One region of the Pradoshia eiseniae genome, then DNA from elsewhere that is predicted to be linked to it. Evidence: predicted binding sites of a transcription regulator. Region 1 holds the regulator's gene; the other holds the start of a gene.

The links. Region 1 encodes LexA, which represses DNA repair genes until DNA is damaged. Its sites were predicted from a motif close to CGAACATATGTTCG; they were not measured.
Region 2: uvrB (excinuclease ABC subunit UvrB) is a predicted target of LexA. The motif match lies at 2,891-2,904, and genes of this name have one in related genera.

The regions. Positions count from the first base shown of each region.
Region 1 is NZ_PKOZ01000011.1:58,647-83,556, reverse strand. It holds gene CYL18_RS15100 (hypothetical protein) at 1-222, shown strand, start outside; gene CYL18_RS15095 (MFS transporter) at 1,037-2,245, shown strand; gene pepF (oligoendopeptidase F) at 2,391-4,178, opposite strand; gene tkt (transketolase) at 4,365-6,368, opposite strand; gene CYL18_RS15080 (DUF896 domain-containing protein) at 6,512-6,742, opposite strand; gene CYL18_RS15075 (YneB family resolvase-like protein) at 6,819-7,469, opposite strand; gene yneA (cell division suppressor protein YneA) at 7,560-7,877, opposite strand; gene lexA (transcriptional repressor LexA) at 8,034-8,660, shown strand; gene CYL18_RS15060 (GNAT family N-acetyltransferase) at 8,797-9,363, opposite strand; gene CYL18_RS15055 (hypothetical protein) at 9,826-10,191, shown strand; gene CYL18_RS15050 (hypothetical protein) at 10,335-10,526, opposite strand; gene CYL18_RS15045 (GNAT family N-acetyltransferase) at 10,729-11,166, opposite strand; gene CYL18_RS15040 (MFS transporter) at 11,437-12,702, opposite strand; gene CYL18_RS15035 (DEAD/DEAH box helicase) at 13,079-15,550, opposite strand; gene CYL18_RS15030 (hypothetical protein) at 15,666-16,937, opposite strand; gene CYL18_RS15025 (hypothetical protein) at 16,930-17,841, opposite strand; gene CYL18_RS15020 (AMP-binding protein) at 18,083-19,993, opposite strand; gene CYL18_RS15015 (acyl-CoA carboxylase subunit beta) at 20,009-21,541, opposite strand; gene CYL18_RS15010 (enoyl-CoA hydratase) at 21,566-22,357, opposite strand; gene CYL18_RS15005 (acetyl-CoA carboxylase biotin carboxyl carrier protein subunit) at 22,373-22,588, opposite strand; gene CYL18_RS15000 (acetyl-CoA carboxylase biotin carboxylase subunit) at 22,600-23,952, opposite strand; gene CYL18_RS14995 (AMP-binding protein) at 23,971-24,910, opposite strand, start outside.
Region 2 is NZ_PKOZ01000002.1:405,353-414,385, forward strand. It holds gene CYL18_RS06710 (glycoside hydrolase family 15 protein) at 1-1,356, opposite strand, end outside; gene srtB (class B sortase) at 1,746-2,492, shown strand; gene CYL18_RS06720 (CsbA family protein) at 2,566-2,802, shown strand; gene uvrB (excinuclease ABC subunit UvrB) at 3,006-4,985, shown strand; gene uvrA (excinuclease ABC subunit UvrA) at 4,993-7,860, shown strand; gene CYL18_RS06735 (DUF4097 family beta strand repeat-containing protein) at 8,086-9,033, shown strand, end outside.

The DNA.
Region 1 (24,910 bases):
GAAAACGAACAATCTGTTCAAAATCCGGCCAGATCCTTTCGAATAAGCCTGCTCGTATTAATGACCATCGTCATCATTGTCTCCACTCTCACCTTATTGACACCTGGGTTCGGATTACCGGATGCCCTCCTCATCGGCTCCATCCTCTTTATTTGCGGAATCATTCCCATCTATTACATCTATCGGCTACGTGTTAAGGAACAGGAGGATATGGAGGAATGAACATCAAAAAGGGACCGGGATATATGTATTTCAGTCAATGAGAATCAATGATATTTATACATTATCCCGCTCCTCTTTTTGTGGTTCCGATATAACGCAGAGGAATTGGGGGAATTACACTGTTCGTCATACCTTTGAATAGTCTACAATAGTTGTAGAATGATAAAAGAACGAAGGACAAGCTTATGTCTCCAAAGGAAGTGAGTCATTTCTTGGATAACGGAGACTCTATCTTACGTAAATGATGTATATAAGAGTGATAGCTTTTAGCAGTTAAAAAAGATTAATAAATAGGATTAAATTTCTATTGGGAACAGAATATAGACCTTATCGAAGGCGAAAAGTAGCAGTCCCCATATTTAGGCTTTTTCCGAGAAGTAAACGAGATTAAAAAATGATCATCAAACAAACAATGATAACCAATACTGCAGCGATAGTCCAAAGCATTAGAATCAACTCCTTTCAAATAGAAGAAAAATAATAACTATGATTCATATGTACCCCAACCCGCCACAAATTACACCAATTAGGCATATACTAATTATATTATTTATTTCATCAAAGAAAGGCCGAGACCCGGCAGGCGTAGCCGAGGAGGCAAAAGCCTTCTTCCCTGCGGAAAGCGAGTCGACGAAAGCGCAATGAAACGAACTTATTTTTCTATGTAACTCATTAATAAGAAACAGAGTCTCGTTTACCTTCATATAAATTCACAAACTGTAAATCATATAAAATCAGCCAGTCTAGATGCACCAAGAAACAAGTATTTACCAAATGACTTTCTATTCCTCATACGGTAAGCTAACAAATGGTGATGAAAGTGGAAATGTATAAAGAACCATTATGGACAAAGAATTTCATTATTCTTTCCATCGTAAATTTTTTCTTAACCCTTATATTCTTTTTACTAAATGCGACAATCGCAGCTTATGCGATAAATGAATTTCATGCCTCTACAAGTCAAGCAGGCCTTGTTGCTGGTATTTTTATTATCGGGACTTTAATCGGACGATTATTTATTGGAAGGATGATTAATTCTACCAATCCTAAAAAAATCATTATTTTAGGATTAAGCTTTTATATCGTGACTGCACTTTTATACTTTGCGGACCTTGGAATTGGGTTTCTCATCCTAAGCAGATTATTGAATGGATTTACATTTGGTATTGCCGCTACTGTCATTGGAACCGTTGTAGCGATTACGATACCACAGCATAGAAAAGGAGAAGGCATCAGTTATTTTGCGATCAGTACAGCATTGGCGACTGGCATTGGACCGTTTATAGGTCTTTTTCTGAGTCAACGGACCAGTTTCCAAACGATTTTCAGCCTGTGCCTAATACTTGGGATCATCAGTCTATTCACGGTCTTATTTATTAAAATATCAATTGAAAATACGAGGAATAATGATAACAAACCAACTAGACAAGGCTTCAAGCTTTCTCATTTTGTTGAACCAAAAGCCATCCCAATCTCCATTATCATTCTTACAATGGCTCTTTGTTTCTCCAGTGTATTATCTTATATCAATATATATGCCTCTGAGATTCGCTTAGGGAGTGTAGCAAGCTTCTTCTTTGTTATGTATTCAGCTGCTGTATTAGTGTCTCGGCCATTTACGGGCCGATTAGCGGATAGAAAAGGGGCTAACTACATTATGTATCCTGCCTTTTTCCTTTTCGGAATCGGAATGATCCTGCTTGGTTCAACTACTAACAGCGGTGCCTTTTTATTAGCAGGTTTGATTATTGGTCTTGGCTTTGGAAATATATCATCCATTGCTCAAACCATTGCTATTACGACAGCATCACCCGAGCGGTTAGGCCTTGCTACAGCAACCTTCTTTATCTTTTTTGAAATGGGTGCCGGTTTTGGTCCTTCACTGCTCGGTTTGTTTATCCCGATTACTGGATATCCATCTCTATACAAGATTTTAGGCTGTGTCATTTTGGCCACCTCAGCCCTTTATTATATCCTGCACGGAAAAAAGGAATCAGCAAAATTTAAATCACTTGAGAGTTAATTTTTAGAAGAGTCGGTTGGGACAAAACCTACCTCTAAACTGAAAAAGCCGGTGAGATTGATCCTCACCGGCTTTGTTTTATATACATGTGCTAAAAGGCGAGCTGGCGAAAGCAGCTTTCCCGCGCATTTCACTCATTTCTTACTTATAACGAAGCAAATTCCTCAATCAACTCACGATATTGCTTCATCGCGTTATCAATTGGTTCAGGAGAGGTTAAATCTACGCCCGCTTTTTTGAGCAGATCAAGTGGATATTCGGAGCTGCCGCTCTTCAAGAATTCCAGATAAGATGCTTGAACTTTTTTATTGCCCTTCAGCAATTCGCCTGCGAGATGAATCGCAGAGGCAAAGCCTGTCGCATATTTATACACATAGAATGGACGGTAGAAATGCGGGATCCGTGACCATCCATAGACGGTTTCTTCCTCCGCTTCTACGACATCCCCGCTATAGGCATTCGATAATTCCCCGTAGATTTGATTGAAGGATTCCTTATTCAGCGGCTGGCCTTCCTCAGCCATCTCATGCGTGATTTTCTCGAATTCACTGAACATAACCTGCGTAAAGAATGTTCCATTGAACTGGTCTATAAAGTAATTCAATAAGTATTTTCTTTTCTTAGGGTCTGTCGTTTCTTTCAGCAAGTAATGGATCAGAAGCACCTCATTGACCGTTGAGGCGACCTCTGCCACAAAGATGGAATACCCTGCTGTGATCCGCGGCTGATGCTTAGAGGAATAATAGCTATGCATCGCATGCCCCATTTCATGAACAAGCGTGAACTGGCTGTCAATATCATCATGATGGTTCAATAGAACGAATGGATGAACACCATAGACCCCGAGATTATACGCTCCGGAGCGCTTCCCTGGTGTTTCCCGCACATCGACATACCGTTTGTCACGGAAGCTGCTGAGGATGCTTAAATACTCCTCACCAAGCGGGTGGAGTGCCTTTAGCATCGTTTCGTAGGCTTGATGGTAAGTGATATCCTGCTTCACGCCCTCCACTAAATCCACGCTCAAATCATATGGCTTCAGCTCCTCAAGCGCAAGAATATCCTTTCGAATCTCATTATAGCGATGCTTGGCATCGAGATTCTTTCGTGTCGTCGCAATTAAGTTCTCGTATACCTCAACCGGTACCTTATCAGCGAATAGCGCCTTTTCAAGGGCAGATGGGTAGTTACGGATTTTCGTCCTTACGACATTGTTCTTAATATTGGCTGATAAAGTAGAGGCGATCACATTCGCATATTGGAGATAAGGCTTGTAATAAGCCTTGTACGCCTCTTTTCGGACATTTCGGTCTTTGTCCTCAATCAGCTTTGAATACATGCCGCGCGTGAGCTCTACCGTGCCACCATTTCCATCAGATACTTCACCGAACTGAATGTCCGCGTTATTGAACATTTGGAAGGTGTTATTTGGCGCCGAAAAGGTTTCCCCTAGCTTAGAGAGAAGCTCTTCCTGCTCCTGGTTCAAGGTATGGTCCTTATAGCGGAAGGCATCCCATAGGTCCTTTTCAAAGTAGTTCAGTCCCTCATTCTCCTCGATATAGGAACGCAAAGTCCCTTCGTCTAGGCTTAATAAATACGGCATGAAGAAGGCCCCAGCCTCACTGAGCTTTACGCTTAGCGTGCGTGCTTTCGCCATCAGGTTTTGTGCCAAGGATTCCCGTGTATCCAAGTCACCAAGCAGCATGGCATACACATATATATTGGTGAAAATAGTGTCTGTCTCTTCATTCTTCGTTAAATAATTCAGCAAGTCCTTACCATTATGGATAGCCCCGTTATAGGCGGCAAGTTCCCCGACATGATTTTCAACTGCCTGAAAATCCTTCTCCCACTCTTCTGTACTTGTGTACAGGTCGGTTAAATCCCATTTCTCATGGTCCGCCACTTCACTTCGGTCTTTATACTGTTTCATCTGACTGCCTCCTGTTCATTTGTCCATTGCTTATGTATATACGTGGATAGGCCTGTTTTAGCACAGGTGTGCTTTCTCTCTCTAGTTTACCAAGAATGAGCAGAAAACTTACGATTCTTGCTTAAGAGAATAAAAAAGGCCGCCTTGCATGCAGCAGCACGCAAGACTAGCCTTCATTAAAACAGATTATTTAAGCATATCTTTTACGATAGAAACAACGTTTGATGGCGTGAAACCGAATTTCTCCATCAATAGTTCTCCCGGACCGGATGCGCCGAAACGATCCATCGCTAGAACGCGGCCTTCATCACCTGTGTAGCGTTCCCAGCCGAAGGAAGTGCCAAGCTCAATTGCTAAGCGTTTCTTAACGGATTTAGGGATTACGGATTCCTTGTATTCCGCAGATTGCTCTTCAAAACGGTCAAAGGATGGTACGCTGACAACCGATACATCAATGCCTTCGCCAGCCAATACGCCTTGTGCCTGAACAGCAAGACCAACCTCAGAGCCTGATGCAAGAAGGATAGCATCTGCTTCATCCTTTTTAGCAGGTGATACGACATATGCCCCCTTCTGAACGCCTTCCTCTGCCAATTTAGCAGATAACGGCAGAGTGGTGAGGTTTTGACGAGATAGAACAAGCGCTGTTGGTTTGTTCTTGCTAGTAAGAGCCGCTTTCCAGGCAGCAGCCACTTCATTGCTGTCCGCAGGACGGATCAAGGAAACGTTCGGCATTGCGCGCAAGGCAGCAAGATGCTCAATTGGCTCATGCGTAGGACCGTCTTCCCCAACTGCAATGCTGTCGTGCGTGAACACATATGTGACAGGCAGGTTCATGAGTGCTGCCAAGCGGATAGCCGGACGCAAGTAATCAGAGAAGACAAAGAATGTACCGCCGTACACGTGAAGTCCTCCATGAAGCGCCATTCCATTTAATGCAGCGCCCATTCCGAATTCACGGACACCAAACCAAATGTTGCGGCCTTCATAAGAACCTGGCAAGAAGTCTTTTTCGCCTTTTAGCATGGTCTTATTAGAGCCAGCCAAGTCAGCAGAACCGCCGAAAAGGGACGGAACATTCTTCGCAAGGGCATTAAGGACCTCGCCTCCGGAATTACGCGTCGCAACAGCTTTGCCTGCTTCATAGACAGGAATCTCTTTATCCCAGCCTTCTGGAAGCTCACCTTTAATGGCTGTTTCAAGCTGTGCTGCAAGCTCTGGATACTCTTCTTTATAATTTGCGAATAAATGGTTCCATTCTTCTTCTTTCTTCGCACCTGCATCAATGATTGTTTCTTTGAATGTTGCGTATACTTCCTCAGGCACATAGAAGTCTTCTTCGAATGTCCATTTATAGTATTCTTTTGTAAGCTTCATTTCATCTTCACCAAGCGGAGCGCCGTGAACGGCCGCTTTACCGGATTTATTCGGCGCGCCATACCCAATGATTGTTCTCACCTCAATCATGGTTGGGCGGTCAAGATCTGTTTTCGCTTCTTCAAGCGCTTTGGCGATTTCGTTTAAGTCGTTTCCGTCCTCTACACGGATATACTGCCAGCCATAGGCCTTAAAGCGGTCTGCGACGCTTTCGGAGAAGCTCATATTCAATTCTCCGTCCAAGGAAATATCATTGGAATCATAAAGAACGACTAAACGGCCTAGCTTCAAGTGCGCAGCCAAGGAAGCCGCTTCAGCAGAAACACCCTCCATTAAGTCGCCGTCTCCGCAGATACTGTATGTAAAATGGTTAACTAATTCATAGTTCTCTTTATTATAAGTAGCGGCTAAATGACGCTCAGCCATTGCCATCCCGACAGCCATCCCAATTCCTTGTCCTAATGGTCCAGTTGTGGCTTCAACGCCGCGTGTGTGACCATATTCAGGGTGACCAGGGGTTTTAGAATCCCATTGACGGAAGTTCTTGATCTCTTCCATATCAAGTCCATATCCGGATAAGTGAAGAAGACTGTATAAAAGCATGGATCCATGTCCGGCTGACAATACAAAACGGTCGCGGTTAAACCAATCTGGATTATTAGGGTTATGGTTCATGAAACGAGTCCATAATGTATAAGCCATTGGCGCAGCGCCCATTGGCATGCCAGGGTGTCCGGAATTGGCTTTTTCGATTGCATCGATTGAAAGTGTACGTATAGCAGTGATTGCTAATTGATCCTTTTCAGTAAACATAGTCAGTCTACATCCTTTCCGATTAACATACTTCAGTCTAACTATAAATGATACAAAGTTATATTGACAACATTATTTAGGCAATTCTACAGAATTGACATAAATTTCAATTGTTAAAAATACCTATTACTATCTCTTACCCATTAGTGGAGTCTTTTATTACGGATTTGCTTAACCTTTTCAGGTGTCACGTCATTTCCATTCGGGTCAATGATGGTTACGCCCTCAATCGTATTTCTCATAGAAGACCTGAAGGACTCTAAATACTCGGCGCGCAGCAAGGATTGTTCCTTCGCTTCCTCTGTTGTGAGGCCGCCAGCCTTTGCTTTTTTGGATAATTCATTTATTCTGTTTATTTTGTGCTTTGGCAGCATATGGATTGCTCCTTTTCATAAAAAATCAATTACTGTCATCGTATAGAAAAACGCGGCCTATTTCAAGAAGTATCTACTATATATGCCTCTGTTTTTCAGCGTGCTCGGCATATCGGCGGTGCACAGTCGCTTTTGATACCTCATAGCCCCTGCGGTTCAAATTCTCCGTGATTTCGGCAAATGTCAGACCTTTTATCCGGAGGGCAATGATCTCCTGGATTGGAACCTCAGTCCGCTCTCTTCCTCCACCGACATGCTGGTTCGACAGATTCTTGACAGGATTATACCCATTCTCAATCGCGCGCTTCATGCCCCTGCGAATCTTGCTGTTTTGAAGCTTGCGCTGATATTCTTCCACAATGCTGATTATCTGAAGAAGCATGGCGTCTGTTTCAGATACCTCAAGCTCCCCGTTATGGGTGACTGTATATAGCTTGATGCCTTCCTTATAGATACAATGCATTAAGGCAATCTTCGCATTTCCTCGGCCGAGCCGTGTCTCATCCTGGATGAGCAGTCCCTCGATTTCTTTATTGCGCATTTGTTCTAATAGAATAAGAATACCCTCTCGCTCCAGATCATATCCGCTCGCTTGCTCCTTTTCAATCGACACGACCTCGAAGCCTTTAATCGCGGCCAGCTGTGTCAGCTCCTGTTCCTGTCTTTCAAGAGATGTCTCCTGTGTGCTCTTTTCTGTACTGACTCTGCAGTAAATTCCAACCTTCATTTCTCTCACCATTCTCTATATATTTCTTCTCGAGATATGCACCGAAGGCCGGAACGAATGCCCCGGCCTTCACTACTATCATTATAACGTTTATTCCTTATTTGAGTCTGCCAAATGCAGGATATCTGTGTTTCTTTCGATAGGAAGGATAATGGTCTGGCCTTCTTGGATATGAGTCGTTTCCAACTCATTGGCCTCTCTCACCCATTTCACAAATTCAGTCGTTGACATATTGGCATCCTCATATTGTTCAGCCATGGCCCAAAGCGTATCTCCGCTTTCAACCTTCACTTGCATATATTGATTATCGCTTTTTTCTAAATTCGTGAAAGTCATCAATAAGATTAACAGAAAAAGTCCAACTGCAAAAATAATGGTATACGAATAAGAAGACCAAACTTGTTTCATATTAAAAACCCCTCCACAGAATGTATGTTCGTATTTCTTGTTCTTAGTATAAACCGAACAAATGTTTTGTGTCAACAGAAAAATCGAACTTATGTTTGTACTAGTGTTCGCCTCATGCTATAATAGCGGTAAAGATCAGATAAAGAGGTGCGGGAGATGACAACAAAACTATCAAAGCGACAGCAAGATATCTTACTATATATTAAAGAAGAAGTTAAAACGAAGGGATATCCGCCTTCCGTGCGAGAGATTGGGGAAGCAGTCGGACTAGCCTCAAGCTCTACCGTTCACGGACATTTGGCCAGATTGGAAAGCAAAGGCCTCATCAGACGTGACCCGACAAAGCCGCGTGCCATTGAAGTACTGGATATGGATCCGCATGAGCATATTCCAAAAGCCAATTCTGTCAGCGTCCCTCTGATTGGTAAGGTTACTGCAGGTCAGCCGATCACGGCGATTGAGAATATTGAAGAATACTTCCCATTGCCAGAGCATATGGCTCCAGCCGACGAAAACGTATTTATGCTAGAGATTATGGGTGACAGTATGATTGAAGCCGGCATCCTTGATGGAGATTATGTCATCGTCCGCCAGCAGCATACAGCCAATAATGGCGAGATTGTCGTCGCCATGACCGAGGACGATGAAGCCACGGTGAAACGCTTCTTCAAGGAAGATAACCATTTCCGCCTTCAGCCTGAAAATTCCATGCTTGACCCAATCATCCTTCAGAATGTCAGCATCCTAGGGAAAGTCATCGGCCTATATAGAAATATTCATTAATACTGAACCAGCCAAGCATTCCGGCTGGTTCTTTCATTTAACTTACTAGATTCTTAGTAGACTATATGCTGGATTACTAGAGTTTATACACAACAAAAAAATGCTTGAAGTCATTTCAAGCATTCAATACAACCTATTATTTAGAAAAGTACTCATCTCTCAGGATGGAATACATCTTCAAATCTTGATGCTTCCCCTTGGCATACATTCCTTTTCGAATGACACCCTCATACGTCATTCCCGCCTTCTGCATGACCCGTTCAGACCCCGTATTTTCCACAAAGCATCTTGCTTGAATTCGCATCAAGTTCATCTTCATAAACCCGAACTTAATCACTTCCTTCGCTGCCTCAGCGGCTATTCCCTGCCCCCAGAAGTCTTGCGAGAGCACATAGCCTAGCTCCGCCACTCTGTGCGGGATTTTCCATCCAACAAAATCAATCGTTCCAATCAGCTTGCCAGTGCCTTTCCGTTCGATTCCCCATGGAGCGAGTTCCTTCTGTTCATATTGTGAGAGGGCGAACACCAAAAACTCCTTCGTATCCTCAATGGATTGATGCGTGTTCCATGTCATATATTTCGTTACTTCAGGATTGGAGCCATAGGCATACATATCATGGGCATCCTCCATCCTGATTTTCCTTAAGATGAGTCGTTCGGTTTCCAATTCGGGAAATGGATCAAATATGTTTCGTGCCTCCATCCAGACCACCTCTTCACTTTTACTCCATTATATCGTCGATAGTGACATAGATATATCATCTTTCTGACTTATCAGATATTTTATTTAAGTGAGCAGCGCAATTAATGGTAAACCATTAAATTTATATTGATATGAAGGGATTGACCTGTTTTTTATTGGCTGTTTTCGTAAGGATTGTTGCAAATGCCATAAAATAGAGACTGCTTTTTTGCTGCCTCCGTTATTGAGATAAAGCCCCCTGTTTGTTTATGTATCATTCTTCACAAGCGAAGATTTTTCACTGTTCATTTGTTACAGGAATGCTGCCACATATCCCCATTAAGGAATTCAACAGAAAAGGGCATTCATCCTCTTTGGATCAACACCTCGATAATTTAAGTATATCTCCTCCAAAATAAACCTATCCTTGATATTTAAAAGTATAATATTGTAAGTATATAAACAAAAAGGGGGACTTCAAAAATGTATCTGTTCTTATTCACCATAATTTATTGTGTAATAACGCAGGTTTTGAATATAGGCTATATACCTGCTATGGGGGCTTATTTAATAGGTTTAATCTTTATTAAGGGATATTTTAGTGAAGAATTAAAAGACGTCTATAACATTGAAAAAACAAAATATTTGTATGAGAAAATCGGAATTAAAGATTCCTTAATGGAGCTACTGTGTTTGTCGATAATATTTATTAATTCTTATTTAATTGATTATGAACCTTTCTCCCTTTTTGACTTTGTTTGTATGTTATTACTTATTGCTGTTGTCTATCGATTTCTATTTTGGGGTATAACACAGGCAATCGGGCAAAAATTTAACTCTAAAATGTAATTCAGATGATACCTCTAATAGGAATTTCCTTCTTACGCTATCCTGCCCCTTTACTTCCATAAGAATTTCAACACAAAAAGGCATTAATCCTTCCTAGATCAATGCCCCGTTAGTAAAGTAAGTTTAAATTTGAAATTGATTAACTACCTAGGTTTCTTAATAATTGTTTTCTTCGTAACTAACAGTGCAACAGCTACACTAATAACACCTAAAACTCCAGAGATAGTTCTATTTATAATAACATTATCTGTAACAGGAAATATGGCATTACTAATAAGGATAAGAATTATATACACTGCAATCGAAAAGAGCAAAACAATTAATGTATGTTTCATAACAACTCTCCTCCCAAATTCTCTAATGGTATTTCTAAAGATATGAATATCCCTAACTATTTTTTACCAAATTAATCCTTATTAAGCTAACCTGCCCCGTCTCTACAATAGGGAATTCAACAAAAATGAGCATTAAACCTCCTTGATCAATGCCCCGGTTTGTTTAAGTATATGTCACAATCTTTTTGTGAAAGAGTAGTCATTACGTAATCAGTTTGTTCTTTATATAGCCAGACATTCTTAGCATTTTTCCATCCATTTCAGTTTTTATCTGTTTCATTCCATTTTTCTTATAAAATGCAATGGCAGTGTTATTCGTTGGAGAAACACGGAGATGATATTCACGAACATGATTATTCTTAAAAAATCTAATAGCATAATCGTGTAAAAGGGAACCCAAACCCATTCCTCGCTTTTCAGGAATAAGGTAATAGAGATTTACATAACCAATTTCTTTCCCCTCATACTCCTTTACAGTCAGTTCAAGTTGACCGATTGGCAGCTCGTTGTCTACAACTAATACAAGGCCTTTAGGATTTTTTTCTGACTGTTGTTGTAACCATTTCAAATAATTATTTTCATCTCCAAATTCCTCATCTGTACCAAAGCTAACACTGAAAGAATCTCTACGAAAAGGAATAACATACTCCTTATGTTTACTTAAATCAATGGGTATGAATTTCAGTTTTCTCCCTCCTTATTTAAGGATGTACAAGCATTAAACTCGGTACAATAATTTGCATTCCTTCTTCCGATAACCTGCTCCTTTAGTTGAAGAAGGTATCTCCATTTTATGGTATCACAAATTTGATTTTCCCTTATTATTCAAAAGCAATAATCTAGAGATAATCATATTAACTAAAAAAGCGAAACCACAAATGTGATTTCGCTAGCTTTTTAACAATATCGCTTAATCCCAATGACCCGCTTTTTCTAATGTTTCTTTTCCTTTGAACGCAATGATGATTAACAAGACACTTAATAGAATCATAGCTGCAACAGCATATAACACGTATAGATAACTGCCCGTTGCATCAAATACAAACCCATAAGCAGGGAGTGCCGTAATGCCTGCGAATGCTAATCCTAATGCTGCCGTTCCATAAATCGCGCCATATTCTTTAATGCCGAAGATAGATGTAGTCAATAACGGTCCTAGCGTTCCAACAGAAGAGGAAACAAATCCAAATAATCCGATTGCCACTGAAAATACCAGTGGATTGTCTGGTAAGAAGATCAATAAGAAAACGGAAATCAATCCAACGAACATGGACAAAAAGGTCGTTTTCTTTGCACCCATTTTATCGGTCAAGAAACCGAATACCAAAGAACCAACTAATACACCAAACATGAACACACCCATGACATTTCCGGCAAACTGGACATCATATCCAATGCTTTGAGCGTAAGGGGCAATAAATTGAGCAAAACTTGCAACCGCGGTAATTAAGAATAAAAAGAATAATAGAGCATAAAAGGCCAATGACTTTTTCGCCACTGCGGCTGTGACACCTTTGTGTTCTACCGTATGTGCAGCATTCGAATCGTTACCTTCTGCCTTTTCGAAGCCATAAGGTAATAAACCTTTTTGTTGTGGTGACATACGAATGAACAGTAAAACGACTGGTATCACAATGATAATCGCCGCAACCCCTACGATGATGTAAGAAGCTCTCCAGCCTTGTGAGGCAATTAAGGTTCCTACATTCGGTTGAATGATAGCGCCAAACAAACCACTTGCTGCCATCATAATACCAAGGGCAAGTCCGTTTCGTTTTTTAAACCATTGGTTGATGAGAACGGGACCTGCCAATTGTGTCACAAGCACACTACCGACAGAGAGCGGAATCGCTAGTAGATACCAGCCCCATACCGAATTCATCATCCCAAATAACGCGAATGCGCCACCTTGTAACAGAATGGCTACAATCAAGATCATACGAATATCGTATTTACCCATTATTTTTCCGGCAAACGGCAAGAAAACCATCATCGCGATGGATGAAACACTCAAATACAGGGTAAGTTGTCCCATACCAACGCCTATGTCCTCAGACACAGGGGTTAAAAATAAACTAGCAGCATTATTGATCCCACCACGTGCAACACCCATCATAATGGCTAATCCCAACAATACCCACCAAGCAAAATGAATTTTCTTCTTTTTCTGTTGCATATTCAATCCCTCCTATTCCTAGAATATTTTTTCAATATCTCTTTTCTTTCGTAAAAAAATATATCAATATTCTATATTTTCATTTTACACCAAAAAAAGGAGAGTTTCATTTATGAACCCTCCCATTTTTATATACTCATATAATACATTTATGAATGCATTATTCTTTCTGCACTTTTTGCCAAAGCGATAAATCAGAAGAACGACTAGCACCTATCTCTACACCTGCATATATGTCAATCTCCCTAATAGCCTGATTAATCGTTTTGAACAGGCTATTTATGAGTAGCTAGGGAAAGGTACACAGCCAAAAAAACAAGGGAACTCGCCTTAAACAGGCGAGTTCACTTATGTCTTAGACGTAATAACGTATTGCTTAATAATCCCGTCTCCTATAATGATACTTACTCAGGATCCTGTCATCATAGCAGGACTGGCAGATGTTATACGGGTATTCAGACGGCAGCTGCTTGCCGCAAGACCGGCATTTCTTTTGATATTTCTTCACATCTGTCCGGAGCTTAGAATGGGCGCGTGCACTGATCTCTTCCCGTATTCGCTCCCAATAATAGGCCTCTGTCCTGCGGTCGAGACGATAGAGGAATAATAAATGCAGGCCAATCGATTTATAGGATAGCTCCAGCTCATCGAGTGTATCCCGCTTCACGATTGGTTCCGGCAAGTCACTATTGTTCATGACGGCCTTCATGTTAGCCATCCATTGCCTCACAAGGGCCGGCTCATTGCTTGAAAACGGCAGGTGGAGAAATCCGTATAAATCACTGGCAGAGAACCGCCTTTCAATTTCCGTATTGCGGATATGCTCATACAGCTCCCGTTCTTGGGTTAAGGGCGCCTTCTTCGTTCCATGCGGATTCTTGAATTCTCCCCATAAATAGAAGAAGTGCTCTAAGGAGGAATGGTAACGGGCGAAGCGGTCAAACACCTGCTGGGTAGGAGCGATCGTAAATGTGCTAATCGACTGATCATCTTCCTCAAGAAGCCTCGTCATCACGTCAATTTGTGAGGTGAAGGCGACGAGCCCCACATTATAGAGGCCTTTGCGCCCTGCCCTACCCGCGAGCTGCTTCACTTCCTGTGAGGTAAGCATCCTTCTTCTCGTCCCGTCAAATTTCTCATTTTCCAAAAAGACGACACGGCGAATCGGCAGGTTGAGCCCCATCCCAATGGCATCGGTTGAGACGATGACCTTCGATTCCTTATCGATGAATCGCTTCATTTGTTTCGCCCTTGTCTCAGGCGGCATGCTTCCATAAATAATGCTGACCTTATGTCCATCCCTTTCAAGACGGGAGGCCGTTTGGAGCACCTTCGCCCGCGAGAAGACAATCAAGGCATCCCCTTGCTTAACATTCGAGAAGCTGAAAGGCTTTTTCTCCACCTTCAGCGGAACTTGACGGCTGTATTCATGAAGCTCCACATCATTGCCCTCAAGCATATTCATGAGCATCTTCTTCGCGCTGTGGCTCCCGATAATATGAACTTCCTTTGCCCGTGCCTTTTGAATGGCCCGATACCAGGAGAAGCCGCGATCCTTATCAGCAATCATCTGCGCTTCATCAATGACCATGACGTCATACGCATCCTTCTCATGAAACATCTCCACTGTGCAGGAGAAATGGGTCGCATCATCAATATTCTTCTCTTCCTCACCAGTCTTAAGGGCACAGGAAATGCCCTCATTGCGCAAGGACTCATAAACCTCAAGCGCCAAGAGCCTCAAGGGAGCCAGATATATACCGGTTGGCGCAGCCTTCATCCGCTTTAATGCCTGATAGGTCTTGCCAGTATTCGTTTCGCCGATATGGAGGACATATCGCGTGTTTTGGTAAATGGATGTCCGGTATTCCCTGCCGAATATATCCTCAAGCTGACGGTTTTTTTCTTCCTCAAGCCTTTTTTGCTCAGCCAGCTCTTCTGCTCTTTTGCGCTCTCTCCTTTCAGCTTGTTCATGATAAAGCCTGTAATGGGCTTCATACTGAAAAGGTGTGACCGCAACCTCAAGCAGCTCGCTTACCTGCTCCTGTTCAAGCTCCTCCTGAAATTCCCATTCCAGCTCTTCAATCCTTGTTCCGATCAGCTGCCAGATAAGATGCCGGCTGATCTTATCGCCGCTCAGAAGCTCATACTGGCGTTTCAATTCATCGGAGAGATCATTTTGAATGCCCGGGATGATCTTCTCATAGGTCAGCCGCCCAATGAACGCCTCCAGCTCAAAATCCTCTAAGATCCATTCCCCAGGACTCCGCTCAATCTCCAAATAAAATAAATCCACCAAGGTTTTGGCCCCATGAAGCTTCGCTTTCGGAATGCCGTCCAGCTCAAAGGCGAGGTGCTTTGCCACATCTGCCCGCAAGGAAATGTATAATTTCATGCGTGCCTGCATTAAACTATCCAGCATGCTTTTTCTGAGGACATTGGCTTCAAAGTAAGCCTTTTGCTTTTTCACCTTCACATCTTCATATAATTTATCCCATAAATGCGGGGACTGTTTAAAATAATCAATGACCCAATCTTGCAAATCGAATGTTCGATAGCCTTCAAGCTCCTGTTCAATGAGCTTGTTGATTCCCTTTTTGGATAACCCATCAGCCGACAAACCGCGTTTTTCTAAGAAACGGAGCTTTTCATGACGGTTCATCCGCTGGACGGTCTTGCTCTTCCAAGCCAGTCTCCAAATTTGCTCAAAATGACTGCCCGTTCTCTTCAAATAATCCTGAAAAGAAGGCTTTTCATCCGTTTGCTCAAAATAAAGATATATATCATTCAGCACATCATTTTTTGCTTTCTCAACAGCAGCGATGTACCCTTTTTCCAAAATATCCACTATTAAAGTACTCCCATCAACATATTACTTCTTATCTATAGGTATCATTATATACAGAAGTCAGCGGAAAAATCGAAAATTGTTTTTGTTTACATAATATTATTATGAAAAATTATTATAATTTCAGTATTTCTTTATAACTTAAACCGACATTGTGGAGTTCTTTCTGGAATATAATGGGGTGCACTTGACTTCGTAAAACTGTGTCTAATATATGCTTAACATCTTTTTCAATATTAAATTTCTTTGAAATAACATGAGAGCGCCATTCTTCTAACTCCATTGCTTTATTAGCGGTATATCTTTGCTTCTCATTATATTTATCTTTTAAGGGAAAAATAATGTTTGTTAAAACCGGATCATTCATTATTTGTTGTTTGGAATAATTAAAGCATTGTTCTCGAATACTTATTTTTTCTGGTAAATAGTTCAAAACTTTATCGATTAACAAAATTATGTCATTTTTTAAGTTTTCCCGTTTCTTAAAAGAATAGATTCTTTTAGTATAATTAGTGAGTTTTTTTCCATTATATGCCCCTGCCCAACCAAAAAACATAGGTAGGACAACTACACCAGCCGGTCCAAAGACTGGTCCCATTATTAGTCCAGCAGTTTTCCCAGCAAAACCACCTATTCCTTTTACAACTACATTATTTACTACATTTAAACCCGCCATCCTTATATCTAAACCGTCAAATAAAATCTTATATCCGTTCACCAAACTGGCTAAAGCTATATTAATTAACGGAATATCAAAATTAGATAGTTCTTCGGCATGCTGTATAGTTTTATTAACAATCGCTTTTACAGTATGGATAGAGACCTCTGTTCCATATACTAAAGGATTGTTCTCAAATGTTTGTATTAATTCCTGATTAACTAGAACTGGAATATAAGGGTAATTCCTCAAATGCTCATATACATCACTTGGATTCTTTGTACATTTCACTTGGAATGGATATCCGTCAACTAGTAGATTATAGCCCGATTGATTTGATTTTTCCTGAAATATAACTTCATGTCCTTTTCCTTGCAATTCTAATGCAATCATTTGCTCTGAAGTATTGCCTTCCAAGCGCGTTATTTCATCATAATTATCAAAATCAATAGTTTCTGTATCCTGCTGGAAAGTAAAGAAGTTGCTCAAATTTTCCTTTTTAGAGAAATCAATCGTTTTAATCACAGCAGGATTAACCATTAAGTAATCATATATAATGTCTATAAATGAGATTCCTACTGAAGGTATTGTATTACTTGCATCTCGAAAAAGTTGATTTAAGACATTAGTTCCTCCATAAATATAATCAAAATATCGAAGGTTTACAGCTTCACTGTATTTCTGCTTGTCCCATAATTCTATGAAGGAGCTCCACCTATCTTCATTCATACAGAAACTCCTCCCATTCAGGATTTAAGCTTTGATCAGATGACATCATAATTTGCATTAAAATAACCGGTGCAATAGCTTTTTTCATTTTATCATTCTGCCACTTTAATAATCCTCCCCCTCCTGCAATTACAATGGGAATAAAAAATAAAGGGTTTGCTATTACTGCTACAGCAGAAGTCAAACTAACATATACAGCAAAAGGCAAAGTTATCCCAACTATCCCAAATATTCCGGCTACAACAGAAGTTAAAGTAGTATAAAAAGCAAATCCAGCAACTTGTACTATGCTTGCAAAAACAATTGCTGCACCATTGGTAGCTACTAATTGTTGAATAGTAGAACTAGTAATCTTATTTATACCTAACTTCTCTGCAATTGTTCTTTGTTGATCTTCTGGTAACCTGTTAAGAAAATCTTCTAGTGAATCCCCTATTTCCTTAAGTTGTACATCATTAATTTCCTTATCACCTATTGAATCAATTAGACTAAGCATTTGAAACTTCAAAAGCACTTCCAATTTGTTCAAATTATTATTCTTATTCGAAAACCTTTTGAATTTCTTGTTTGTTTTTGACGTGTAATTATACATTTCATTTATTATTCTGTCACATTGGTCAGATACGTCCCATTTAGTAGAATATCTTTTTGGTGGAATGCCATATACTTTACCTAATTCATTTAACAGATTAATCCTTAGTTTATTTGAAGGGTAATCATTATAATATCTAGACTTCCGATTAACCATTTCCATGATTTTTGATTTCCCTTTTTTACTAATTTTTTCTTTTGCAAAAGGGATTAACATTTTAATAATATTTGTGTCATGTAATAGTGCATAGTTGAATTGTAACGCATTCCTTTCCATTACCATTAGTGATTCTGCCATGATCATACTATTCATTCTTTACCACCTCTCTGCTCATGAACTTTTCCCATTATTTAGGTTGTTTTATCCTTTATAACCAACTGATAACCCTTTATACAGGAGGTATTTTTTATAATTTAAATATTGTAATAATGAAGAAATACATAATAAGTTAATTCAACATTTTTTTAAAAGTTGTAAATAATATTTAATTTTCTAACTTTTGCAATAAAAAAAGACCGTCCATGAGTATGAACGGTAGTTTAAAAACAGGTTCTTAGAATATATTAATATGCGCGATTTCCTCAACAACCTCCGGATTCACTAATGAAGACAAATCTCCCGGTTCCTCCTGCAAATAGGCTGATTTAATGACCCGTCTCATGACTTTCTGGTTCCTCGTCTTCGGCAGGTCTGAGAGGAAATAGATTTTCTTCGGCTTTAACGCTTTTCCGAGACCTTGCCCAATCATATGGACCAATTCCTCTTCAAGCTCCTTGCTCCCCTTGATATGCCCCGATAACACAGCAAAACAAAGGCAGGCTTCCCCTTTTATTGAATCTGGCACACCGATTGCGGCTGCTTCCACGACGTCTGGGTGCTTGACGAGGATGGACTCATATTCCGTCGGTCCTACGCGCTTGCCGGCAATATTCAGCGTGTCATCAGAACGACCCTTGATTTCCCAGAATTGCCCGTCAGTTTCTACCCAGTCACCGTGGACCCAATAGCCGTCATAGGTACTCCAGTAGGTATTTATGTAGCGCTCCGGCTCATTCCAGAACCCGTTCGTCATCCCGACCCACGGTCTTGTTAAACAAAGCTCGCCAACCTTATGCAGAACCGGTTCGCCATTTTCATCCAGGACTTTGACCTCCATCCCTGGCAAAGGCGTATTAAATGTTACCGGGGTGATGGGCTTCACGAGCACATTACCGAGGATTCCGCCAGAGATTTCGGTACCGCCGGAATAATTAATAATCGGGATTTTTCCTTTTCCCGCCTGGTTAAATAGCCATAGCCAAGGTTCAGGATTCCACGGCTCACCCGTCGAGGCGAACACCTTTAAGGAACGGAGATGATATCCTTCAAGCCAGCCTTCCCCCTTCGCCATTAAGGACCTGACCAAGGTTGGGGAGATGCCAAGCTGCGTGACATTCCACTTTTCAGCAAGCTTCCACAATCGGTCCGGCTCCGGATAGTCGGGCACACCATCATACATGACCATCGTCGCCCCGTTCATGAGGCTCGCGAACAGCTGAAATGGCCCCATCATCCAGCCCATATCCGTCACCCAAAGGAGCTTATCCCCCTCCACTAAATCCATGGCAATCCTGGCGTCGACAGCCGCCTTTATCGGAAACCCAGCATGCGTGTGCACGGTTCCTTTCGGCTTGCCCGTCGTCCCGGAGGTGTAGATAAGCATGAAGGGATCGTCACTATTCATGCGGACTGACTCTTTAAGGGAGCCCTTCGTCTCAAGCTCTGACCAATCCATGTACGGCGCCTCTAAATCCTTGCCGCCGACAACCACGATTGATTCCACATCCTGAAGGTCTGGCAGCGCGTTCTTGACGGTTTGCAGCATATCCACCCGCTTGCCGCGGCGGAGGAAGGATTCTGCGGTAATGATCATCTTCGCCCCTGCTGCATGAACCCGTGTCTTTAACGCTTCTTCTGCATAGCCGGAGAAAATCGGAGAGATGATGGCCCCAACCTTGGCTGAGGCAAGAATGGAGACAACGGCCTCTGGAATCATCGGCAAAAAGAGGGTAATGCGGTCACCCTTTTGAATGCCGGCTTGCTGCAAACCCGAGGCGACCCGGCTCACCCATTCATCGAGCTCCGCATAGCTGATTGTGCGTGAATCTCCTTGTTCACCCTCCCATTCAATGGCAGGGCGGTCCATATCCGCCCATTTCCCCAACGCCGTATCGATGAGATTGCATTCCCCTCCCACGTACCACTTAGGATGGGGAATCCCGTTCTCAAGGTTTAAAACCTTGTCATACGGTTTCTTCCAGACGAAGCCGAGCTCCTGTTCAACCGCCTTCCAAAACCATTCCGGCTCGTCAATCGACTTTTGGTAAAAGGCGTCATATTCAGGAATACCTAATTCCTTCATCCACTGCACGAGCCTTATCGAATTCACTGTCTTATCATCAGGTACCCATTTGGACAATTGCATGCCAAGTCCCTCCTGTTATACCGGATAAACCGGATGCTTTCTCTCCGTGAATACCTGATGCTTGCTTTCATAGAGTCGGAATCTTGTCGAAAGCTCACTGCGGAGGTTTTGCGGTTCCACAATCCCGTCAATAATCATCTCAGAAGCTAAACGGTAGAGATCAATATCTTCTTTATATTCCTCCCGTTTTTGCATGACGAAGGCTTGACGCTCCTCCTCGGGCAATGCCGCAATCTTATTGGCATATACCGCATTAACGGCAGCTTCTGGCCCCATAACCGCAATCGAGGCATTCGGCAATGCGAGACAGCAATCCGGCTCAAAGGCAGGACCAGCCATTGCGTAAAGACCCGCGCCATATGCCTTGCGGACAATAACAGAAATCTTCGGAACGGTCGCCTCACTCATCGCGGCAATCATCTTCGCCCCGTGGCGGATGATTCCTGCCTGCTCCACCTTCGTCCCAATCATGAAGCCTGGGATATCGGCGAGGAAAAGAAGCGGGATATGATAGGCATCACATAAATGGATGAATTTCGCCGCTTTATCCGCAGAATCATGGAAAAGCACACCGCCTTTCATGCGAGGCTGATTGGCAATGATACCGACCGGCTTTCCTTGCAGGCGAGCGAGCCCTGTGATCAGTTCAGGCGCAAACAGTTTTTTGATCTCACAAAAAGAATCCTCATCAATGATTCCTTTAATCAGATCATACATATCAAATGGGGCGTTCTGGTTTTTCGGAAGCAGCTCCTCAAGCGGTTTCGCTAATTGGGCTGCGGCTCTAGGACTTTCCGCTTTTGGCTTTTCTGTGTAATTGGCAGGGAAATAGGATAAATAGCGGCGGGCAAACGCGATGGCCTCCTCTTCGCTTTTCGCCAGCACATCCCCGCATCCGGACACAGAGCAATGCATTCTCGCACCGCCCATTTCCTCTAAAGAAACCTTCTCACCAATGACCATCTCTGACATACGCGGTGAGCCAAGGTACATGGAGGCATTGCCCTCAACCATGACGACGATGTCACAAAAGGCTGGTATATAGGCGCCCCCGGCAGCGGATGGACCAAATAAGAGACAGATTTGCGGCACTTTGCCGGACATTTTCACCTGGTTATAGAAAATGCGCCCCGCCCCGCGCCTGCCAGGAAACATCTCCACCTGGTCCGTGATACGCGCACCTGCCGAATCAACCAAGTACAGCAACGGGATTTGAAGCTTATCAGCAGTCTCCTGGATACGGATGATTTTCTCCACGGTCCTTGCACCCCATGAGCCGGCCTTAATGGTCGAGTCATTCGCCATGACCGCAACCGGCTGACCATTAATGGAACCAAGACCTGTCACTACACCATCAGCCGGCAAATCCTCCGCTTCGCAATTGGCGAAAAGAGCATCCTCTGATTCTAGTCCCTCATCAAGCAGAAGATTCAGCCTGTCGCGTACGAACAGCTTCCCTGCTTCCTTGTTTTTTTGGTGGTATTTCTCATTCCCGCCTTCCTTGATGCGGGCGATCCGCTCGTTCAAATCTGCTTGAATAGTATCCATGATTCATATCCTTCCTTTCGAGAGCTAGATTCCTCTATAAACAGGCTTCCTCTTTTCCTGGAATGCGCGCAAGCCCTCCAGACGGTCCTCTGTCGGAATGGTCAGCTGATAGCATTGATTCTCTATTTCTATTCCATGGGCAAGATTGGTATCAAGCCCGCTGGTAATCGCCTTCTTCGCTGCCTTAACAGCTATCGGCCCATTTGCAGCGATTTGGCCGGCCCATTCCAAGCCTGCCTTCATCGATTCTCCATTTGGCACGACCTCATTCACAAGGCCGATTTCTTTCGCTTCTTCCGCTGAAATGCGTTTACCTGTGAATATCAATTCCTTCGCCTTGGCGACTCCGACAATTCGCGGGAGGCGCTGCGTTCCGCCGGCACCGGGAATGATGCCAAGCGTCGTCTCTGTCAGGCCAAGCTTGGCTTCACTTACGGCAATTCGCAGATCGCACGCGAGCGCCAATTCAAGCCCGCCGCCAAAGGCAGACCCGTTCAGGCAGGCAATGGTCGGCTGTTGCAGCTCATCAATCAGATTGATCGTATCCTTAATCAAGGAGACCGCCTTTGGCACCTGTTCAGCCGGCAGCTCCCTTCTCTCCTTCAAGTCGGCTCCAGCCGAGAACACTCGATCCCCGCTGCCAGTAAAGATGATGCAGCGGATTTCTTCGTTATTCTTTATTTCCTGAAGGGTGGATTGCAATTCTTTTAGCAGGCTCATAGATAAGGCATTAGCCTGATTCGGCCTGTTGAGCCTGATGATGCGAACTCCTGTATCCTCACTCCATTGTTCAAGCACACTCATCTCTCCCTTCATCCTCTTCTCATCCTGTCAGTCAATGCGGGCGAGCACATCTCCCTCATTCACGAAATCCCCTTCGTTGACTAGCACCTCAGCAATCCGTCCATCCGCATCAGCCGCTATGGGAATCTCCATCTTCATCGACTCTAAAATGACAATATCATCCCCGCTTGTCACGTTATCCCCAACACCTACTTGAATCTTCCAAACGCTCCCTGCCATGCTTGCCTTAATCTCTTGTGCCATCTTTCTTCCTCCTATCCTTTTCGTTGTTTTTTCAGATGTGTGTCAATAAAGCTTGTATTCATGTCCCCGTTCTTGAAGGCCTCATGATTGATGATGTCTTGAAGAAGAGGAATATTGGTTTTAATCCCTTCTATTTTGTACGCCCGAAGCGCATCGGCAAGACCCATAATCGCATCATACCGGTCAGCCCCAGTGACAATGAGCTTCGCTAGCATCGGATCGTAAAAAGGACTGACCAAGCTCTGGCCATCTATCCCCATCTCATGGCGGATTCGCGGACCTTCCGAGAAGGAAAGCCTCGTAATCTGCCCTGGTGACGGATAAAAGGTCACAGGGTCCTCCGCATAGATTCTTACCTCAATCGAATGGCCGATAATGGTGACATCCTTCTGTCTGATGGAGAGCTCCTCCCCATAAGCGATGCGGATTTGTTCGGTCACGATATCAATGCCAGTGACCTCCTCGGTAACCGGATGCTCAACCTGAAGCCTCGTATTCATCTCAAGAAAGTAATAATTCTTCTCGGAATCCACGAGGAATTCTAATGTGCCGGCATTTTCATAGCCTAATTTTTTCACGGCACGGATCGCCGACTCGCCCATGTTGCGCCTCAGTTCCCCGTCCACAAATGGAGACGGCGCCTCCTCCACGACCTTTTGGTTGCGGCGCTGGATTGAGCATTCCCTCTCTCCTAAGTAAACGGCGTTGCCATGACGGTCAGCGAGCACCTGGATCTCGATATGACGGGCATTCTCGACTAATTTCTCGACGAACATTTCCCCGTTGCCGAAGAAGGATTCCGCCCGCTTTTGGTTGCCGGAGAAGGCCTTCTCAAGCTCGGCTGCATCATTGACTCTCTGCATGCCTATCCCGCCTCCGCCAGCGGATGCCTTCAGCATGACCGGATAACCGATTTGCTCTGCCGCACTAAGCGCATCCTCGACACTCACGGCTGCATCTGACAGGCCTGGGACGACCGGTACCCCAGCCTCCTCCATGATTTTGCGTGCCTTCGTCTTAATGCCCATCGCCTCAATGACTGAGGCAGAGGGTCCGATGAAGACAATTCCTTCCTCCTTGCACAAGCGGGCGAATGGCCCGCTCTCACTAAGGAACCCATAGCCTGGATGGATGGCCTCAGCTCCCTCTTCCTTGGCGATTTCTATGATTTTTGCCGCATTGAGGTAGCTCTCATTGACCCTTGGTCCGCCAAGAAGGCGGGCATGGTCGGCTTCCTTCACAAACGGTGCTTGCTGGTCCGCTTCTGAATAGACAGCGACCGATTCAATATTCAGCCTCCTGCAGGCACGGATGATGCGGGAGGCGATTTCACCTCGGTTAGCGATCAATATTTTCTTGAACATAATCTCCCCAGCTCCCTCCTATTGCGTCAATATTTCTGCTGATTTTTCACGAAGCTTGTATTTTTGGATTTTCCCAGAGGCTGTCATCGGGTACTCATCCGTAAATTCGATATAGCGAGGAATCTTAAAACGTGAAATCTTCCCTTCACAGTAGGCTCGCACATCCTCAGCTGTAAGGTCATGTCCATCCTTCGGGATGATCCACGCCATCAGCTCCTCCCCATATTTCTCATCCGGCACGCCAATGACCTGAACGTCCATGATTTGCGGATGCTGGTAGAGAAATTCCTCAATTTCGCGCGGGTAAATATTCTCCCCGCCGCGGATGATCATGTCCTTTAGCCTGCCTGTAATCGAGCAATAGCCGTTCTCATCCATGACAGCGAGGTCCCCCGTATGAAGCCAGCCGTCTGGCGTGATGGCTGCTGCGGTCGCGTGAGGGTCATTATAGTAGCCCTTCATCACATGATACCCTCGTGTGATGAGCTCCCCATGCTCGAGTCTTGGGACCTCCCTTTCCGTTCCCGGCTCGACGATTTTCACTTCAATATTTGGCATGGGCCGCCCGATGGAGGTTACGCGCAAATCAAGCGGGTCATCTGTCCTTGTCTGAGTGATGCCCGGTGAGGATTCCGTCTGCCCGAACACAATCGTCAGCTCTCTTGCCCCCATCCGCTCAACAACGCCCTTCATGACCTCAATCGGACAGGTCGAGCCTGCCATGATGCCCGTTCTAAGGGTCGATAGATTATAGCGGTCGAAATCCTCCAGGTTCATCTCGGCGATAAACATCGTCGGCACCCCGTGCAGGACCGTGCATTTCTCATCCTGGACAGTCTGGAGCACCCTGCGCGGATTGAATTCAAGAAGCGGCACCATCGCTGCGCCTGCCGATACGGCCGTCAGGGTGCCGAGCACGCAGCCAAAGCAATGAAAGAACGGGACAGGGATACACATT
Region 2 (9,033 bases), on a different contig from region 1:
GGCATAAAGGCGTGCCTTTTCTGAGTATCCTTGTTTATCAGCAAAATCAGCAGCACCCTTCAATCCTCCGTAAACAGCGGCGGCTGAATAGAAATGCTCTGCCTCCCGTTTTTCCCAAATATCCATGCTGGGCAAAGGGAGGTGGGTAACCGGATCGATGAATTTCGTTAGGAAGTCAGCCGCTTTCTCAACCGTTGGCCACATTTCCTCAATAAAAGAATCATCCTTCGTAAGAGAATAGAATTGGTGCATCCCCCAGAGAATGGACCCGGTCTCATCAATTTGCAAGCCCCAAGAGGGTGCTAGAAGACCGTCTAAATAATGACGATGCTCAAATGAGCCATTATCTTCCTGCAGGGTGCTCGCAAAGCGGAAAAAATGGCGCACGCGCTCATGGTAGCCAGCTCTCGCGTAGGCCGTCGCTGTGTAAGCTGCATCTCTTCCCCAGCAGTACGCATAGCCGCCTGAATATGCATATTCCTCATCAACCTCCGGAGCCGCAATAAAGCCGCCATTTTTATTGTTCATTAAGTGGAACATGAGGAGAGAGCGTTCATAGACATTTTTTCCCCGTTCATCTTTAAAATCGATCGGGTTCGCTTGATCTAAGTAATCATGCCAATACGTAACAGTTTGTTTGTAAAGCTCATCAAAGCTGGATTTTTTCACCTGTTTTAAGCTCTCTAAAGCCCCTTTGCTGCCCTTTCCCGCGGCAATATAGAGAGTGAGGGAATGTTCTCCGTTTGCAGGAATGTGGATGGGACCGTACTCTATCCCAGCAGATGAGCGATTAGCGATGCGCTTTCCAGGGAGGAAACCATCATTTGTTTCTTTAAACGTAGCCCCGCATTGGTACTTCTTCACATGGGTATCAGAGCCAATCGCAAATCCATATTCCCGGTGATAATGAACGAAGCTGTCTGTATCCTCGTCAAACATCACTGTCTGATAGCGGCGTTTCTCATCAATCATAAAATCGCTATATATAACAAAATCGAGATTTTGCGGGTAATTTGAGATATTTCGGAAGGTAAAGTGGCGGATATACACATCTTGATCGGGGACAACAAAGTCAAGCTGCCGGATGCTCAAGCCAACTTCACCAAGGGTTGAAATAGTTTCTAATATATTGGTGCCGCTAATGTAGGCCTGCTGATGTTTCCATACATTATCATGCAAGAAAAAGGTCTTGATGGAACCTTCTATTCCGCGGATCCCTGTGTAAAATAAGTTTAAATGCTGAGGAAAGTCAATGTTTGGCCATGTGATTCGCTGAGCCTGCCCATCCTTTGTCAATGAGACAAGCATACTTGAATTTCCGATTATCGCTTCCGTAATATACGGCTTTTTCTCCATAAATATCCCCCTCTATGTTGAAACACACAGTATATCAGTTTAACGTGACAAAGTTTTCCATGTCAATTTATATGCAGATTTATTCCATAAATGGAATAATCAAGGGAGCAACTCGCTATTATTCAATGAAAAAAACCCACTTGTCGTAATGGTTAAATGCTAGAGTGCGCTGCCGATTATAATACCCTTTTCATTGATAACTAAACGTATTGGTAATCAATGAAAAGAGTATGCCTGAATCATAAAGTTGGAATTTTGTCCGCTATCTTTTCGAGGATAAACCGCTCATTGTTTTATTAAAATATTATTAATTTAATATAAAATTCAGTTAATATAAGTTTATAGTCAAAATAAACAGTATAAATACTTTTTTGATATAGGTGATTAGTATGAGAAAAAGCAGTGGTTCAGGAGTTCGTCCCTTTTTATTTGTAGTGAGGGCTGTTCTACTCATAGTCTTCTTATTTTCAGGATATCTCCTAAGTGACTATTTGATTGAGCTTTATCAATTGAAAAATATGCAAAGGGAGATGACTGATATTTATGAAGAATCCGTATGGATGAACAAGGAAAATGGGAAACGAGAATTGGCGTTTGAGCAGCTGCGCGGAATCAATGAGGATATTGTCGGCTGGATCTCCATTGACGGGACCTCTATTGATTATCCTGTCGTGCAGACCGATGATAACATCTATTATTTGAGTCATTCTATTTATAAAGAGGAATCATCAGCCGGGACCATTTTTATGGATTGTCGAAATGGCGCTTCTCCGTTAGACAAAAATACGGTTCTCTACGGCCATCATATGAAGAATGGAATGATGTTTCATGATTTGACTTCTTATAAAGAGGAAGCCTTTTATAAAAGACATCCCTACGTGGAATATAGCGGGGAAGATGGTGTTGGCAAGTGGGAAGTCTTCTCTGCTTATGTGACGAGTACGGCCGATAATTATATCGAGACAGACTTCGGCATAGAGGAAGATTTTGAGCAGTTTCTCGAGAGGATAGTCTCGAAGTCTCTCTATCATACGGGCTGTGAGCTGAAGGGGACGGATAAGATTTTGACTTTATCAACCTGCAGCTATGAATTTGATGATGCGAGAATGGTCGTGCATGCGAAATTGATGGAGTAGAAATGTTATTTATTTGTAGGGGTGGAAAAACGTTGTATAATAGAAGGAGTGAAGTTGCGCGGAGGGGAGAGCTATGATGAAAATATTAGCAGCCTTGCTAGCACCCGGCCTGTTGGTTGTATTTTTTTCAAGGGTTACATATAGCTATATTGTGGGATTGCTATTGACCGTAGCCTTGATTGCTGCCTCGGCCTATCGAGGGTTTACATCATCCTGGCCTCTAATTATTATAGATGCATTTTCACTTACCGTAGGTTTGTGGTATTCAAAACGGATGATCAAGCGAATTCGTGGAGCTAAAAGTGCGTGATTTTGGTAAGAGTCTTTCTTTTTGGAGGGCTCTTTTCTTGCATTATTGGGCATAAATGAAAAATGATAGAATACGTTGCTACTGAATGCGAATATTTGTTCGCTTTCTGGTGGTTTCTAGCTCGTCTGTTGTGGTAAACTATTCATACTAACTAATAGATCGTGGCGGACATAGCCTCGCCAAGGATGAAGGGGGCATATAAAGTGAAGAAAGAATTTGAGCTGGTTTCCAAGTATGCACCGGAGGGAGACCAGCCGGAAGCGATTAAGAAGCTGGTTAAAGGAATCAATGACGGGGTCAAGCATCAAACCCTTCTTGGTGCGACAGGAACCGGAAAGACATTCACGGTCTCCAATGTCATCAAAGAGGTTAAGAAGCCGACCTTGATTATTGCTCATAATAAAACACTCGCTGGTCAGCTTTACAGCGAGTTTAAGGAATTTTTCCCTAACAACGCTGTTGAGTATTTTGTCAGCTACTATGATTATTATCAGCCAGAGGCTTATGTTCCGCAGACGGATACATTCATTGAGAAGGATGCCAGCATCAATGATGAGATTGATAAATTGCGGCACTCGGCGACATCAGCTCTTTTTGAGCGTGATGATGTCATTATCATCGCCAGTGTTTCCTGCATTTATGGACTCGGTTCTCCTGAAGAGTACCGGGAGATGGTCGTATCCATTCGAAGCGGCATGGAGCTTGAGCGCAACCAGCTGCTCCGCAGGCTGGTCGATATTCAATATGAACGGAATGATATGAATTTCCACCGCGGAACATTTCGGGTACGCGGTGATGTAGTCGAGGTCTTTCCGGCTTCAAAGGATGAACATTGTATCCGCATTGAGTTTTTCGGTGATGAAATTGAACGAATCCGGGAAGTTGACGCCCTGACCGGGGAGATTCTAGGTGAGCGGGAGCATGTCGCCATCTTTCCGGCTTCCCACTTCGTAACCCGGGAAGAAAAGATGCGCATTGCTATTGAGAATATTGAGAAGGAGCTAGAGGAGCAGCTCGCCCATTTCAGGGAAGAGGGGAAGCTCTTGGAGGCTCAGCGGCTTGAACAGCGAACACGCTATGACCTTGAGATGATGCGCGAGATGGGCTTTTGTTCTGGAATTGAGAACTATTCACGGCATTTAACTCTCCGTCCAGCTGGCTCAACGCCGTATACCTTGCTCGATTATTTCCCGAAGGATTTCTTGATGATCATTGATGAGTCCCATGTGACGATGCCCCAGATTAGGGGAATGTTCAATGGGGACCGAGCCAGGAAGGAAGTGCTCGTGAATCATGGTTTCCGCCTGCCGTCTGCGATGGATAATCGTCCGCTTCATTTTAAGGAGTTTGAAGAGCATATTAACCAGATTGTGTATGTATCGGCCACTCCTGGACCATATGAAGAAGAGCACGCGCCAGGCGTGATTGAGCAGATTATCCGCCCGACAGGTCTCTTGGACCCGAACGTGGATGTGCGTCCGATTGAGGGGCAAATTGATGACTTGCTCGGTGAGATAAATGAGAGAATAGCGAAGAATGAACGGGTGCTTGTGACGACATTGACTAAGAAAATGTCTGAGGACTTGACCGATTATTTGAAAGAGCTTGGCGTGAAGGTTCAATATCTCCATTCAGAGATTAAGACGCTTGAGCGTATTGAGATTATCCGGGATTTACGCCTTGGTAAATATGACGTTCTCATCGGTATCAACCTCCTTAGGGAAGGTCTCGATATACCAGAAGTATCATTGGTGGCGATATTGGATGCCGATAAGGAAGGATTTTTGCGTTCAGAGCGTTCGCTCATCCAAACGATTGGGCGTGCGGCGCGTAATGAGAATGGGCACGTCATCATGTATGCCGATAAGATGACGAATTCCATGGAGATTGCCATTTCTGAGACGAAGAGGAGAAGGGCTATTCAGGAAGCCTATAATATTGAGCATGGCATTACACCGAAGACAATCCAAAAGGATATTCGTGATGTCATCCGGGCAACGCAGGCAGCTGAAGCAGGAGAGGAAGAGCGTGCGGCTAAGCAATATGAGAACTTGTCCAAGAAAGACCGTCAGCAGGTCATTGCCCGTATGGAGAAAGAGATGAAAGATGCTGCCCGTGCTCTTGATTTTGAGCGTGCGGCAGAACTGAGAGACTTGATTTTAGAGCTGAAAGCGGAAGGATGAACAAAGGATGGCTTTAGATAAGATAGTAGTGAAGGGAGCAAGAGAAAATAACCTGAAGGATATTGACGTCACGATTCCGCGTGATCAATTAGTCGTTCTGACAGGTCTCTCTGGCTCAGGGAAATCGTCGCTTGCCTTTGACACGATTTATGCAGAAGGGCAGCGGCGCTATGTGGAATCATTGTCCGCCTACGCGCGGCAATTCCTTGGTCAAATGGATAAGCCGGATGTCGATAGCATAGAAGGGCTGTCGCCTTCCATCTCCATTGATCAGAAAACGACGAGCCGCAACCCGCGGTCTACAGTGGCGACTGTTACGGAAATCTACGATTATATGCGCCTTTTGTATGCCCGCGTCGGCAAGCCGGTTTGTCCGAAGCATGGGATAGAGATTACCTCACAGACAATTGAACAGATGGTAGACCGAATTATGGAATATCCTGAGCGGACGAAGCTGCAGGTTCTTGCTCCTGCTGTGACAGGAAGAAAAGGGACCCATGCAAAGCTCCTTGAAGATATTAAGAAACAAGGGTATGTGAGGGTTCGGATCGATAATGAAATGTATGATTTGGATGATAATATTGAGCTTGATAAGAATAAGAGCCATTCCATTGAGGTTGTCATTGACAGGATTGTCGTGAAGGAAGGAATCGCAACAAGACTATCTGATTCCCTTGAATCAGCGCTTTCCATCGGTCATGGAAAAGTCATGATTGATGTCATCGGACAAGAGGAGCTTCTCTTCAGTGAGCACCATTCCTGCCCGTATTGCGGGTTCTCCATCGGGGAGCTTGAACCGCGTATTTTCTCCTTTAACAGTCCGTTTGGTGCCTGCCCGACATGTGATGGAATTGGATATAAGCTGAAGGTGGATAAGGATGCGGTCATTCCTGACACGGAATTGACCTTGCGGGAGCATGCGATTGCTCCATGGCAGCCGACGAGTTCACAATATTACCCGAAGCTGCTTGAGTGTATTGCTGACCATTATGGAATTGACATGGATGTACCGGTATCGCAGCTGCGAGAGGACCAAATGGATAAAATTCTGAATGGGTCTGACGGCGAGAAAATCTATTTCCGTTACGAGAATGATTTTGGCCAGGTACGCGAGAATTATGTGGAGTTTGAAGGGGTGCTCAACAATGTGGAGCGCCGCTATCGAGAAACTAATTCTGATTATATTCGGGATCAGATGGAGAAATACATGGCTGAGCAAAAGTGCCCGACATGTAAAGGTTACCGCTTGAAGAAGGAGAGTATGGCCGTCCTTGTTGACGGGCGTCATATTGGACAGATTTCAGAGCTGTCTATACAGGATGCGTATACATTCTTCGACAGCTTAGAGCTGTCAGAGAAAGATATGAGCATCGGCCGTTCTATTTTCCGTGAAATTAAGGAGCGGCTTGGATTTCTCAATAATGTGGGTCTAGAATATTTAACACTTAACCGGGCTGCAGGTACCATGTCTGGGGGGGAAGCACAGCGAATCCGTCTGGCTACCCAGATTGGTTCACGTTTAACGGGTGTTCTTTATATACTTGATGAACCGTCTATCGGCCTTCATCAGCGCGATAATGATCGCCTGATTGATGCGCTTCGGAGCATGCGTGATATCGGGAATACATTAATCGTTGTTGAGCATGATGAAGACACGATGCTTGCGGCTGATTATTTAATTGATGTCGGTCCCGGGGCTGGCGCGAATGGCGGACAAATCGTAGCTGCTGGCACACCTGAAGAGGTCATGAAGAATCCAAATTCCCTCACAGGCCAATATCTCTCGGGGGAGAAGTTCATTCCGCTTCCTCATGAACGCAGGAAAGGGAATGGACAGGAGATTGAAATTCGTGGAGCACGGGAAAATAATCTGCGCAATATAAATGTTTCCTTCCCGCTTGGAACATTTGTTGCCGTAACAGGGGTTTCCGGCTCAGGGAAAAGTACGCTTGTTAATGAAATCCTTCATAAATCGCTGGCCCATAAACTGCAACGTGCTAAGGCGAAGCCTGGGCTGCATAAGGAGATAAAGGGAATCGAGGCGCTTGAGAAGGTCATTGATATCGATCAATCCCCTATTGGCCGGACTCCGCGCTCTAACCCGGCAACCTATACGGGTGTATTTGATGATATTCGAGATGTGTTTGCATCAACAAATGAGGCGAAGGTGCGCGGTTATCAGAAGGGCCGCTTTAGCTTTAACGTTAAAGGTGGCCGCTGTGAAGCATGCCGAGGGGATGGAATCATTAAGATAGAGATGCATTTCCTGCCGGATGTGTATGTTCCTTGTGAGGTTTGTCATGGCAAACGTTATAATCGGGAAACCTTAGAGGTTACCTATAAAGGAAAAAGCATTTCAGATATTCTTGATATGACGGTTGAAGAAGCTCTTCAATTCTTTGAAAACCTGCCAAGAATTAAACGGAAGCTTCAAACTATCCATGATGTCGGGCTCGGTTATATTAAACTTGGTCAGCCGGCAACGACCCTTTCTGGAGGGGAGGCGCAGCGGATGAAATTGGCCAGTGAGCTCCATAGACGCTCTAATGGACGCTCACTCTATATTCTCGATGAACCGACAACAGGCTTGCATGTAGAGGATATTGCGCGCTTATTGGAAGTGCTGCAGCGTCTTGTTGATAACGGGGATACAGTCCTGGTTATTGAGCATAATCTTGATGTCATCAAGGCGGCCGATTATCTGATTGATCTTGGTCCTGAGGGCGGTGAAAAGGGTGGTACCCTTATTGCTTCCGGCCCGCCAGAGCATATCGCGGAAACGCCGGAATCTTATACAGGTCAATATTTGAAGCCGATTCTTGAACGCGATCGCAAGCGGATGGAGGAGCGGCTGACACAGAAGACGGGTCATTGAGGAAGTTTTTTTTTGAAGGCTTAAAGCTTTAAGGGCAAGCAAGAATAAAGGCGTGTTTATCAATTGTAAGACTGATTGTCAGAGGATTGATGGGCACGTCTTCCATTTTTTATGGAAACCTTTTTTGTTCTTATTCGTACATGATAGAAGAAATAGTTTTGTGCATACACATAATGTCATAAAGTTTGCATAGGTTAAAACCATGCTATAAGGGAGATGACTAATATGAACGATGAGAAAAAACGTATTCTGGAAATGGTCAAGGAAGGGCTTTTGAATGCAGATGAGGCATTGCTCCTGCTCGAACAGCTCGACAAGAAAGAAAAGCTCGCCCAACAAGAAAACCAGCAGGAGTCAAGGGAGCTAGCGACAACTGTACAGCCAGAGGGAGACAGAAAACAAGAGCAGCCGCATGCGAAAAAGACTGTATCCACAATGGATCGGATTTTGGGTGTCGTGGATGATGTCGTGAAAAAAATCAAGGATATCGATTTTGATTGGAATTTCGGCTCCAGCATAGAGATTGACCATCTGTACCATCAAGAGACGAAACCGTTTAATATGATTGATATTGATGTGGCTAACGGAGAAATCACTATTGCTCCATGGGATCGCAATGAAGTGGATATTGAATGTAAAGCGAAGGTATATCGCGCAGAAAATACGACTGAGGCAAGGGAAAAGCTGCAAAATCAAATCGTCAATAAAATTGAGAATGGCAAGCTGAAATTCTCCCTTCAAGATCGTGCAATTAAATTGAAGGCAACCATTAAAGTGCCGAAAAATCGATACCAAGAGCTGAGGATACGCCTATTTAACGGAGGCATCACGGGCGAGGATATGAATGTTGATGAGATTAAGACAAAGACGGCGAACGGGACCATTGCTTTCCGCGATTTTAATGCGCGTGAGGCAGAATTTGAGACCGTGAATGGGGCGATTAAGCTCACGTCCTTCGATGCAGGCGAGCTTGAGGTTGATACGATGAACGGATCGATTCAAGTGGATGGGTCATTCCGGACTGCTGATATTCAAACGATTAATGGCAGCATTCAATGTAAGCAAGCGGGCCAATATGGAGAAACGCTTCGTGCAAAAGCGCAAGCAGGAAGCATCAATCTGCAAATCCCGCAGGGCACAACCTGTGACGGAGAATTAAAGTCGAATCTTGGC